2 regions of the Mesorhizobium sp. M9A.F.Ca.ET.002.03.1.2 genome follow, and region 2 is predicted to be linked to the other one. Evidence: riboswitches for the same ligand, from Rfam matches in the RefSeq annotation. Region 2 holds a riboswitch; the other holds the start of a gene.

Region 1 (5,812 bases), 2.8 Mb from region 2:
GTCTGGCCGCGATCGAGCCAGACGGTGGCGCGCGACACGCGTTCGAGGAAGCGGCGGTCGTGCGAGATGACGATCAGCGCGGAAGAGGTGCGGACAAGCTCCTCCTCCAGCCATTCGATGACCGAAAGGTCGAGATGGTTGGTCGGCTCATCGAGGAGGAGAATGTCGGGCTCCGGCGCCATGACGCGGGCAAGGGCGGCGCGGCGCGCCTCGCCGCCGGACAAGTCGTCCGGCCGGTCCTCGCCGGACAGGCCGAGATGTTCCATCAGATAGGTGGCGCGGTAGGGATCGTCGGCAGGTCCGAGTCCCGCCTCGACATAGGCGCGGACGCTGGCGAAACCGTCCATGTCGGGCATTTGCGGCAGGTAGCGCACCGTCGCAGAGGGCTGGCGGAACACCTCGCCGTCCTGCGGCTCGATCAATCCCGCTGCGATCTTGAGCAATGTCGACTTGCCCGAGCCGTTGCGGCCGACCAGGGCGATCTTGTCGCCGGCCGACGCTGTCAGTTCCGCTCCGTCGAGCAGCGGCGTGCCACCGAAGGTCAGTTTTATCCCGTCGAGATTGAGAAGCGGCGGCGCCATGTCAGCTTTCGGGTAAGGGAAAAGGATGGGCGAGCAACAGCGCGCGGCCGCTGTCCAGCGCGATTTCGAGCCGGCCCTTGACCTCGTTGGAAAGGGTCAGCGACGAGCCGAACGCCACCTCGACATGGTTCAGCGGCCATTTGGCGCCGGAGACGGTCAGGCCGGTAAGATCGGAGAAGTCGAGGATCGAAAACAGCGTGCCGTCGGCGTAGTCGAAGCCGGCCTTTCCGGGAAGCAAGGGGATGCCTTCCTGCGCCCCGCTGGTCAAAAGCACGTCCGTCCCGCTTTCCGCCAGTCGCAGGCTGAGCGCCAGATGCAGGAATGCGTGGTCGATGCGCCTGCCGCCGAACGCACCTGCGAGCACGAGGCTGGTCGCACCGCGTTCGAGCGCGGCGGCGATGGCCAGTTCGCCGTCGGTGCTGTCCTTTTCTGCCGGAAACACATGGCGGGGAACGGCGGTCAGATCGTCCGGCAAATCCGCCGGGACGGAATCGAAGTCGCCGACCCAGAGTTCCGGCGTCACGCCCAAAGTCCGGGCATGGCCGATGCCGGCATCGGCGGCGATGACGCGTGTGCCGGCGACCTGGCGGTCGAGCAGTGGTGTGCGGATAAGATCGCCGCCAAGCAGGATGGTGAATGCGCTCATATGCGTGGCCCTTACCAGCCCCGCTTGCGAAACGGAAGGCCGCGCCCGCGTGCCCGGCAAACTTCCGCTTGCGTCGCACTTGGGCCGGCCCTATGTGTCGAAACGCTCTAACGGGGTGCTGGACGCGATCTTCGCGGACCGGCTGAGAGGCAACGACGCCAACCCGCTGAACCTGATCCGGTTTGTACCGGCGGAGGGATTAGACGTTTCGGAAAACCCGACGCCTCAATTCCTTTCAATGCGAACGAAGGAGGCGCCGATGCGCACGCTTTTTTACTCTCTTGTCTCAGCAGTGCTCCTTGCGGCGTCCGTTCTCGCCGGCGGGCCGGCATCCGCGCAGGAGAAGCTCACCGTCTACACGTATGAGAGCTTTACCGCCGACTGGGGTCCTGGCCCCGCGGTGAAGAAGGCCTTCGAGGCGGAATGCGGCTGTACTCTCGATTTTGTCGCGGTCGCTGACGGTGTAGCGCTGCTCAACCGCGTCAAGCTGGAAGGGGCCGCCACCAAGGCCGATATCGTGCTCGGCCTCGACACCAATCTGACGGCCGAAGCCAAGGCCACCGGCCTGTTTTCGCCGCATGGTGCGGTGACCGACGTCAATGTGCCGGGCGGCTGGAGCGACGATGTTTTCGTGCCGTTCGACTACGGTTATTTCGCCGTCGTCTACGACACCGAAAAGCTGAAAACCCCGCCGAAGAGCCTGAAGGAATTGGTCGAGGGCAATGCCGATGAGAAGATCGTCATCCAGGATCCGCGCACCTCGACGCCTGGTCTCGGCCTGCTGCTGTGGGTGAGGTCGGTCTATGGCGACAAGGCGCCGGAAGCCTGGGCCAAGCTCAAGGCGAAGGTGCTCACAGTGACGCCGGGCTGGAGCGAGGCCTACGGCCTATTCACCAAGGGCGAGGCGCCAATGGTGCTGTCCTACACCACATCGCCGGCCTATCACATGGTCGCCGAAAACACCGGGCGCTACCAGGCGGCGCCCTTCGAGGAGGGCGAGTATCTGCAGATCGAGGTGGCCGGCATCACCACCACGGGTGCCAAAAACCCGCTGGCAGAACAGTTCCTGACTTTCATGACCGGGCCGAAATTCCAGGATGTCATCCCCGAGACCAACTGGATGTTCCCGGCCGGCAAGACCGACAAGCCGCTCAATCCGGCCTTCGACAAGCTCGTCAAGCCGACCAGGACGTTGATGTTCAGCCCCGAAGAGGTCGCCGCCAACCGCAAGGCCTGGGTCGACGAATGGTTGTCGGTGATGAGCAAGTAGTCTTTGCAGGCAAATCTCGTGAGATGACCGCTCTACGGCGCCCCCCTCTGTCCTGCCGGACATCTCCCGCCAATCTCCCCCCTTGTGGGGGAGATGTCCGGCAGGACAGAGGGGGGCGCGAAGGAACGCGACGTTCGTTAGACACCAGTCAAAGAACGGTCCCGTGTCAGGTGGTCCAGAGTGCCGCACGCACCCCCTCCTGACTCTCGCGTCATCGCCGGCATCATCGCGCTTGACGCTATTGCGCTGCTGATCGGCGGAGCGTTCGCCGGGCTCATCCTTGAAGGCACACGCGACCCGTCCGGCGCCGCTTCGGCCTTCGATTCCTACCTCTTGCGCGTCGCTCGTTTCACGCTGTGGCAGGCTTTGCTGTCGACGCTGCTTTCCGTCGTGCCGGCGCTGTTGGTTGCTCGGGCGCTGTCGCGGCATCCGCGCTTCTTTGGCCGCGACCTGATCCTGCAGCTCTTCGCCGTGCCGCTGGCGCTGCCGGCCATCGTCGCGGCGCTCGGCATTCTGGCCCTTTATGGCCGTGCCGGCTATTTCGCCGGCGTGCTCACCGCGATTGGAGGTCAGGGCTGGCCGGGCATATACGGCCTGTCCGGCATCCTCGTCGCCCATGTCTTCTTCAATCTGCCGCTGGCTACGCGATTGTTCCTTGAAGCACTGGGGACAGTGCCGGCCGACCAGTGGCGATTGGCGAGCCAGCTCGGCATGGGCGCCAGGCCTGCCTTCCGGCTGATCGAATGGCCGACGCTGCGCGCGGCACTGCCGGGGGTCGCCGGGCTTGTCTTCATGCTCTGCATCACGTCCTTCACCATCGTGCTGACGCTGGGCGGCGGGCCGCGCGCGACGACACTGGAGGTCGCCATCTACCAGGCGCTGCGTTTCGATTTCGATCCTGCCCGCGCGGTGACGCTGACGCTGTTGCAGATCGTGCTGACCTTCGTCGTGGTGCTGGCATTGATGCGGCTCGGCGCCAACACTGTCGGCGACGCCAACCTGCCGGTGGCGCCGCGCCGATATCTTTCGCCAGGCATCGCCGAGACCGTGCTGAACGCCGCATTGATCGTTCTGGCATTGCTGTTCGTCGCCGGGCCGATGGCGGCCACGGTGACGTCAGGCCTTGGCGCCGATCTCGGCCGGCTGGCGGGCGAGAGCGTGGTGCGGCAAGCGACGCTGACCAGCGCCGTGCTCGCCTTGCTGGCGGCGCTGCTTTCGGTGGCGCTGTCGCTGTCGCTCGTCATGGCACGGCGGGCGCTGGCCTTGAACCGTCGCGTCGGCGCCAGGACGCTACTCGAACACGCCACCGATACCGGCGCCGGCTTCGTGCTCGTCGTGCCGCCCATCGTCATCGGCGCCGGCTGGTTTCTGCTCCTGCGCACTGTCAGCGACGTCTTTGCCATCGCCCCTGTCATGGTCGTCACCGTCAACGCGGTGATGGCGATGCCGTTTGCCATCCGCGCCATCCGCCCCGGCTATGATGCGGCGAGCGAACGCCACGAACGGCTCTGTCTGCTGCTTGGCATTACGGGGTGGAACCGGTTCCGGCTGGTCGACTGGCCGCCGCTGCGGCGGCCGCTCGCCACCGGTTTCGCCTTTGCCATGGCGCTGTCGCTCGGCGATCTCGGCGTTATTGCCCTGTTCGGCAGCGATTCCCTGCAGACATTGCCTTATCTCCTGCTGGCGCGCATGGGCAGCTATCGCACGATGGACGCCGCAGGGCTGGCGTTGCTGCTCGGTCTGGTCTGTCTCGCGCTAGTCCTGGCCACGAACTGGCTGGGACGGGGAGAAAAACCATGACGCACGACAGCTCGGAAAACGGTACGGCCGTACGGCTGGAAAAGGTCTCGTTCAGTTATGGCGAAGCGCCGTTCTTATTCGATGTCGAGTTCGCCGCTTCGAAGATCACCGCCATCATGGGGCCGAGCGGCTCGGGAAAATCGACGCTGCTCAATCTGGTCGCCGGCTTCGAGACGCCGCGATCGGGCCGCGTGCTGATCAGCGGCGCCGATGTCGGCGCCAGACCACCTTCGGCGCGGCCGGTGTCGATGGTGTTCCAGGAGAACAATCTCTTTGCCCATCTTTCGGTCGAACGAAATGTCGGGCTAGGCCGCTCGCCGTCGCTCAGGCTGACCGAGACCGACCATGCTGCAGTCGCCGTGGCGCTCAAGCGCGTCGGCCTTGCCGGCAAGGAACAGCGCCTGCCGCGCGAATTGTCCGGCGGCGAGCGGCAGCGTGTCGCGCTCGCCCGCGTCCTGGTGCGCGACCGGCCGGTGCTCTTGCTCGATGAGCCCTTCGCCTCGCTCGGACCGGCCCTGCGCGACGACATGCTCGACCTGGTGGCTGGCGTCCATGCGGAGCGGCGCATGACGGTGCTGTTCGTCACGCACCAACCGGAAGATGCGCGCCGTATCGGCCAGGATATGGTGTTCCTGGACAATGGCACGGTTGTCGCGACGGGTGCCGCGGCCGATTTTTTCACCAAGGCTGGACCGGAAGCCTTCCGGCGCTATATCGGCGCAGGTTCGTTTGGCGGCGGATCACGAGATATTGCCCGGAAGCGGACATAATTTACGGTCAAACCGGCTACAGGCGATGTGGCGTTTGCTTGCCATGGTCAAAGTAGTGTGGCTAGGTCCTCCGATACTGGTCCGGCATAGGGTGTGATTTGCCACTACTTTGCCACGCATGCTGGTGGCGCGAAGGACGCTGTGGCAGTTTGATTTTGCGCATGATCTTTCTGAAAATCGATACCCGATTTTCGTGTCGTGTGCCGAGACCCGAAAGGAAGCTATTCTGCCGACCGGCACCGACAGAGTGAGAAGGAATCCGCTAGCGCGCTTCCTCGCGCTGGCCGGCTTTGCCGTGGCGCTGGCAAGCTGCCAGATGTTCACGCCTCCGGACGTTCAGGAATCCGGCTTCCAGCCTTCCAGCAAACCGATCACGGTCGACAACGTCGCCGCCAACAGCAGGCTCGCCGAAATGGCGAAGGCGCAGCATCCGCGCATCCTCGCCACCTATGGCGGCGAATATTCCGACCCCAAGCTCGAGCGGATGGTCGCCAAGGTCGTCGGCCGCCTGACCGTGGTGTCGGCCAACCCGACCCAAACCTACCGCATCACGATCCTCAATTCGCCCAACGTCAACGCTTTCGCATTGCCGGGCGGCTATCTCTACATCACGCGCGGCCTGTTAGCGCTGGCCAACGATTCGGCCGAGCTCGCCGCTGTCATCGCGCATGAGATGGGTCACGTCACTGCAAATCACGGGCTGCAACGCCAGCAATTGGAGGCCGAGGAAGGGCTGGCGACCAAG
Region 2 (5,812 bases):
TCAACAACGCCGCTTTCCAGATTCATTCCAGCGAATTCGGCGACCTGACCGAAGAGCATTTCGACACCACGCTGAAGACCAACCTCTACGGCTATTTCCACATGGCGCAGGAGGCCGTGCCACATATGAAGCCCGGTTCGGCGATCATTAACAGCGGCTCCGTAACCGGAATCGAGGGTTCGAAGCAACTTGTCGATTATTCAATGACCAAAGGCGGCATTCATGCCTTTACGCGCGCGCTTTCGGGCAACCTGATCAGCAAGGGCATAAGGGTGAACGCCGTGGCGCCGGGTCCAGTGTGGACGCCACTCAACCCGTCGGACAAGGAAGCCGGCGACGTTTCGAAATTTGGCGCAGACACGCCGATGAAACGGCCGGCGCAACCGGAGGAGATCGCACCCGCCTATGTGTTCCTCGCGTCGCCGCACTGCTCGAGTTACATCACCGGCGAGATATTGCCGATTATCGGAGGCTATTGACGGCAGAAATACCGCTCACCCGGGTGGCGGGCCTGAAATCAAGTATCTCGTCGGAGACAACGCAAGGATCGACATGATGAGCATGTTTTACCGCGCGGCAAAAATCGCCGAACAGGCTCATGCCGGGCAGACCGACAAGACCGGACGGCCCTATATCGAACATTGCCGCCGGGTCGTTGACGCCGTCGAAACGCTCGACCAGAAGGCCGTTGCCTATCTTCACGACGTTCTTGAGAAGGGAGACGACTGGGACCGCGATCGGCTCGAGGCGGCTGGGTTTGGACCATCCATCGTGTCGGCAGTCGATGCCATGACACGCAGGCCAGACGAGGACGACCTCGCTTTCGTGCGCAGGGCAGCAGCCAACCCATTGGCGCTGCCGGTCAAGCGCGCGGATCTCGCCGACAATCTGTGGCAGGCACGGCAGATTGGCACCTCGACATCGAAATATGAAGACGGCCTGCGGATCCTCGACGAAGAATTCGCCGACTGACGGAAGATCGCCGCCCGCGGCGTGACCGGCCGATGTGGGAATTCAAGCGCCTCTACCCGCTGACGCGGGGCGTATGTCGCTTGTCCTACGCAGATTCGAGGGAACGTTACCGCCGAAGAGTTCGTTCCTTCGATGAACACCGAATCGGCGACGGGGCTTCGCAAACAAAGGGAGATTGCCATGAAAGTCGGCAACTGCATGACGAGGAATGTCCAGATCGCGAACCCCGAACAGTCCATTGGCGAAATAGCGCAGATGATGGGCAGGCTCGACGCTGGGGCGATGCCCGTGGGCGACAACGACCGGCTGATCGGGATGATCACCGATCGTGATATCGCGATCCGCGGCGTAGCATCGGGTAAGGGGCCTGACACCAAGGTGCGTGATGTCATGAGCTCGGAGGTCAAATACTGCTTCGAAGACGAAGACGTCGAGCATGTGCTCGAGAACATGGGCGACCTGCGGGTGCGTCGGCTACCGGTTTTGAACCGCGACAAGAGGCTCGTAGGCATCATCTCGCTTGGTGATCTCGCGACGAATGGCGAAGCGGCAGAAGCGGGAGAGGCTTTAAGCGGCATCTCGAAGCCGGGCGGCGAGCATTCGCAAACCGCTCACTGACTGACGCCGTGATGCATTAGCGCCAGGTCGACATATTTTGTCCGGCGGAGCGTCGGCCAACACTGGCGCTCCGCCGGAAAAGCTCGTCACCCGGGCGCGCCATGCGTGCCCCAGCGGCATCTCGCAGCCGGGGTGGCCCGCGGTTGCAGACGATAAGCATGAGCTCAGATGTTCTCCGACGATTGCAAGCGTCCCGCCAAGGCCTATGATAAAGGCGGCCTTTCGGAGTGGATAGATTGGGTTGGTCGCTGAACCTCGGGACGATCGCAGGCACGACCGTGCGCGTTCACTTCACCTTCCTGCTTCTGCTCGTCTGGATTTGGCTAATGCACTATCGGATCGGCGGCGCGCCAGCGGCCTGGGAAGGCGTTGCCTTCATCATTGCCGTCTTTGCCTGCGTGGTCCTGCATGAGTTCGGCCACATCGCCGCGGCGCGGTACTTCGGCATCAGCACACCGGACATTACTCTTTTGCCGATCGGCGGCGTGGCCAGGCTCGAACGCATGCCGGAAGAGCCGGGGCAGGAGTTCGTGATCGCGGTCGCGGGGCCGCTGGTCAATGTCGCGATCGCCGCGCTGATCTTCGCCTTGCTCGGCGGGTCGGCGGGTGTCGAACAGATGGCCGGGATCGAGGATCCGCGTACGAATTTTCTCGCCAGGCTTGCAGGGGTCAATGTCTTCTTGGTGCTTTTCAACATGATCCCGGCCTTCCCAATGGATGGCGGCCGTATCCTGCGCGCCGCCCTCGCCGCCCGCCTTTCCTGGTCGCGCGCGACCCAGATCGCCGCCACGATCGGGCAAGGAATGGCCTTCGTCTTCGGTTTCCTTGGGCTGTTCTACAACCCGCTGCTCATCTTCATCGGCATCTTCGTCTATCTCGCCGCGGCAGCGGAAGCGCAGAACGCCCAGATCCGGGACGTAGCCACAAGCGTCCTGGTCGGGGACGTGATGATCACCGAGTTCGCCCGGCTGGAACGGTCGGCGACGCTCGACGAGGCGATCGAGATGCTGCTCGCCACCACGCAGCACGAATTCCCTGTCATCGACTCCGCTGGCCACCTCCAGGGATTGGTGACACGCGACGACATGATCCGGACATTGAAGGAAAAGGGACCCGCTGCACCGGTTACGAGCGCAATGCGCAACGATATCCCGAGGATACATTACCGCAAAAGCCTCGAGGAGAGCCTGCGGCTCATGCAGCAGTCAGACGTGCCTGCTGTTGCCGTCGTGGACAATTCCGAACGGCTGGTCGGGCTCATGACACACGAAACCATAGGCGAGATGCTTATGGTCCGTTCAGCCGTTTCAGATGCCTTCCGTTTTGGCCGTTTGCGTGGAGGCAAGCCGCGACTCACACGGATCTGAGCACGAGGGCGATGCGCCCTGTCGTCGGCACAGAGCTGGAAGTCGAGCACAGGCCGGAACGACGCTGTTCCGGCCTGCCTGCCTTTTGCGTCTTAAGAACCTGCGACGTGAGGCAGAAGTTCAAGCACACCGCGATAGATCATCTCGCCAGCTACGTAGAGGATGATCACCAGCCCGACATAGGCAATCCAACGGTACTTCTGAAGCAGGTTGGCAATGAAGCTTGCGGCAACGCCCATCAGCGCGACGGAGAGGACAAGGCCGAAGATCAACACGTTCGGGTGCTCGCGCGCGGCACCAGCTACCGCCAGAACATTGTCGAGCGACATGGAGACGTCGGCGATGACGATCTGCCAGGTTGCTTGCGCGAGAGTCTTGCGTGGAGCTTTGCCGGCCACCATGCCGTCGTAGTCGACGTCACTTTCCGAAAGCGCTTCGATCGCTTGTGCTTCCTGCCCATGGTTCTGCCGGAGTTCGCGCCACATCTTCCAGCACACCCACAACAGCAACACGCCGCCGGCCAGCAGTAGGCCGACGATCTGCAGGAGCTGGGTTGTCGCAGCCGCAAAGCCGATACGCAGAACGGCCGCCGCGACTATACCAACGAAGATCGCCTTTCTGCGCTGCTCCTTGGGGAGCCCGGCCGCGGCAAGGCCGATAACGATGGCGTTGTCGCCGGCCAGCACCAGGTCGATCATGATGACCTGCAAGAGAGCGGTCATTGCTTCGGGACTGAAAAATTCTGTCATAGGGCACCCTTGCGTTCAGCTAGGGGTGACCCGGCTTGCGAGCATGACCGTAGAGCAACGCGGACACCGCGTATGACAAGAGAAATGCCGCTACAGCTGAAGAAATCTCAAAGCCAGGCCACCCGGATTGGAATTCCAGTCCGACATCACAGTCCTGTTGGACTGCCAGAGGGGCCCGGCCTGGTAGCATTTAGCTAATTGCAGGAAGCGAAAAACTCAAGGCTGAATCGTGGTCCCGGCCTATGCGAGAATCAGGCCTCACGCTCGTGGCTGCACGAGACGGCTATCCCGCCGGTGGCAGGCCGAATGCCCTTGACAAGATGGCGATTGCCCGCTCAACTTGGTGCATTCACCAGGGGAGTCCCGGCAAGGGGCTGAGATACTGCTGGCTTTTGCGGCGCAGTGACCCGTTGAACCTGATCCAGTTCATACTGGCGTAGGGACGGTGCAAGCGCTTTGCGGGAGTTCATGCCCGAAAACCTGTAAGCAGGCAGGCCAAAGCGTCTTTTCATCCTTCCGGCACAGAACTGGGTCTCCAATGCATGAGCAAAGGAGCCTCAAATGAATGCCATTACCCCTGCGGTGTCGACAGGACCGCTGCCTGCCTCCAGCAAGATCCACAAACCCGGCACGATCCATCCGCAGATCAGGGTGCCGATGCGGGAAATCGCCGTCCATCCGACGGCCGGCGAACCGCCTGTCACCGTCTACGATCCGTCAGGCCCCTATACAGATCCAAGCGTCGAGACGCGTATCGAGAACGGGCTTGCCCGGCTTCGGCACGCGTGGATCAAGGCGCGCGGCGACGTCGAATTCCAGGAAGGTCGCAATGTCAGGCCGGAGGATAATGGGTTCGTGTCAGGCGAACGGCTGACGCCGGAATTTCCTGTCCGCCACCGACCGCTCAAGGCCAAGCAAGGCAAGGCTGTAACCCAGCTTGCCTATGCCCGCGCCGGCATCATCACGCCCGAAATGGAATTCGTTGCCATTCGCGAAAATCTCGGCCGCGAGAGCTTACGTAGCGGGATGCAGCGCGACGGCGAGTCTTTCGGCGCGGCGGTCCCGGACTTCATCACGCCGGAATTCGTGCGCGACGAGGTGGCGCGCGGACGGGCGATCATTCCCGCCAACATCAACCACCCAGAGAGCGAACCGATGATCATCGGCCGCAATTTCCTGGTGAAGATCAACGCCAATATCGGCAATTCGGCGGTCACCTCGTCGATGGCCGAAGAGGTCGAAAAAATGGTCTGGGCTACCCGCTGGGGCGCCGACACCGTGATGGATCTGTCGACCGGCCGCAACATCCACAACATCCGCGAATGGATCATCCGCAATGCCCCGGTGCCGATCGGTACTGTCCCACTCTACCAGGCGCTCGAAAAGGTCGGCGGCATCGCCGAGGATCTGACCTGGGACGTCTACCGCGATACGCTGATCGAACAGGCCGAACAGGGGGTCGACTATTTCACGATCCATGCCGGTGTGCGCCTGCACTACATCCCGCTGACGGTCGACCGGGTCACCGGCATCGTGTCGCGCGGCGGTTCCATCATGGCCAAGTGGTGTCTGCATCATCACCGCGAAAGCTTCCTCTACGAGCATTTCGAGGACATCTGCGACATTGCCAGAGCCTATGACGTGTCCTTCTCGCTCGGCGACGGCCTTCGTCCCGGCTCGATCGCCGATGCCAACGACGCGGCGCAATTCGCCGAACTGGAAACGCTTGGCGAGCTGACAAAAATCGCCTGGGCCAAGGATTGCCAGGTGATGATCGAGGGGCCGGGCCATGTTCCGATGCACAAGATCAAAGAGAACATGGACAAGCAACTCGAAGTCTGCGGCGAGGCGCCCTTCTACACGCTTGGACCGCTGACGACGGACATCGCGCCGGGCTACGACCACATCACCTCCGGCATCGGCGCGGCGATGATCGGCTGGTACGGCACGGCCATGCTCTGCTACGTCACGCCCAAGGAGCATCTCGGCCTGCCTGACCGCAACGACGTCAAGACCGGTGTCATCACCTACAGAATAGCCGCGCACGCCGCCGACCTCGCCAAGGGTCATCCGGCAGCGAAGCTCCGTGACGATGCGCTGTCGCGG

What was found. A riboswitch is a leader RNA that binds a small molecule or an ion and turns the genes downstream of it on or off. The one in region 2 is predicted to bind thiamine pyrophosphate.
Region 1: linked by a shared signal. The riboswitch ahead of thiB (thiamine ABC transporter substrate binding subunit) and the one ahead of thiC (phosphomethylpyrimidine synthase ThiC) in region 2 are both predicted to bind thiamine pyrophosphate.

Annotation. Positions count from the first base shown of each region.
Region 1 is NZ_CP034443.1:976,189-982,000, reverse strand. Features, by position in the region: gene EJ066_RS04920 (ABC-F family ATP-binding cassette domain-containing protein) at 1-581, opposite strand, end outside; gene EJ066_RS04915 (thiamine diphosphokinase) at 583-1,227, opposite strand; TPP riboswitch at 1,329-1,443, shown strand; gene thiB (thiamine ABC transporter substrate binding subunit) at 1,487-2,497, shown strand; gene thiP (thiamine/thiamine pyrophosphate ABC transporter permease) at 2,678-4,297, shown strand; gene thiQ (thiamine ABC transporter ATP-binding protein) at 4,294-5,067, shown strand; gene EJ066_RS04895 (M48 family metalloprotease) at 5,384-5,812, shown strand, end outside.
Region 2 is NZ_CP034443.1:3,744,771-3,750,582, reverse strand. Features, by position in the region: gene EJ066_RS17935 (SDR family oxidoreductase) at 1-479, shown strand, start outside; gene EJ066_RS17930 (HD domain-containing protein) at 556-972, shown strand; gene EJ066_RS17925 (CBS domain-containing protein) at 1,153-1,590, shown strand; gene EJ066_RS17920 (site-2 protease family protein) at 1,827-2,957, shown strand; gene EJ066_RS17915 (TerC family protein) at 3,050-3,706, opposite strand; TPP riboswitch at 4,051-4,167, shown strand; gene thiC (phosphomethylpyrimidine synthase ThiC) at 4,268-5,812, shown strand, end outside.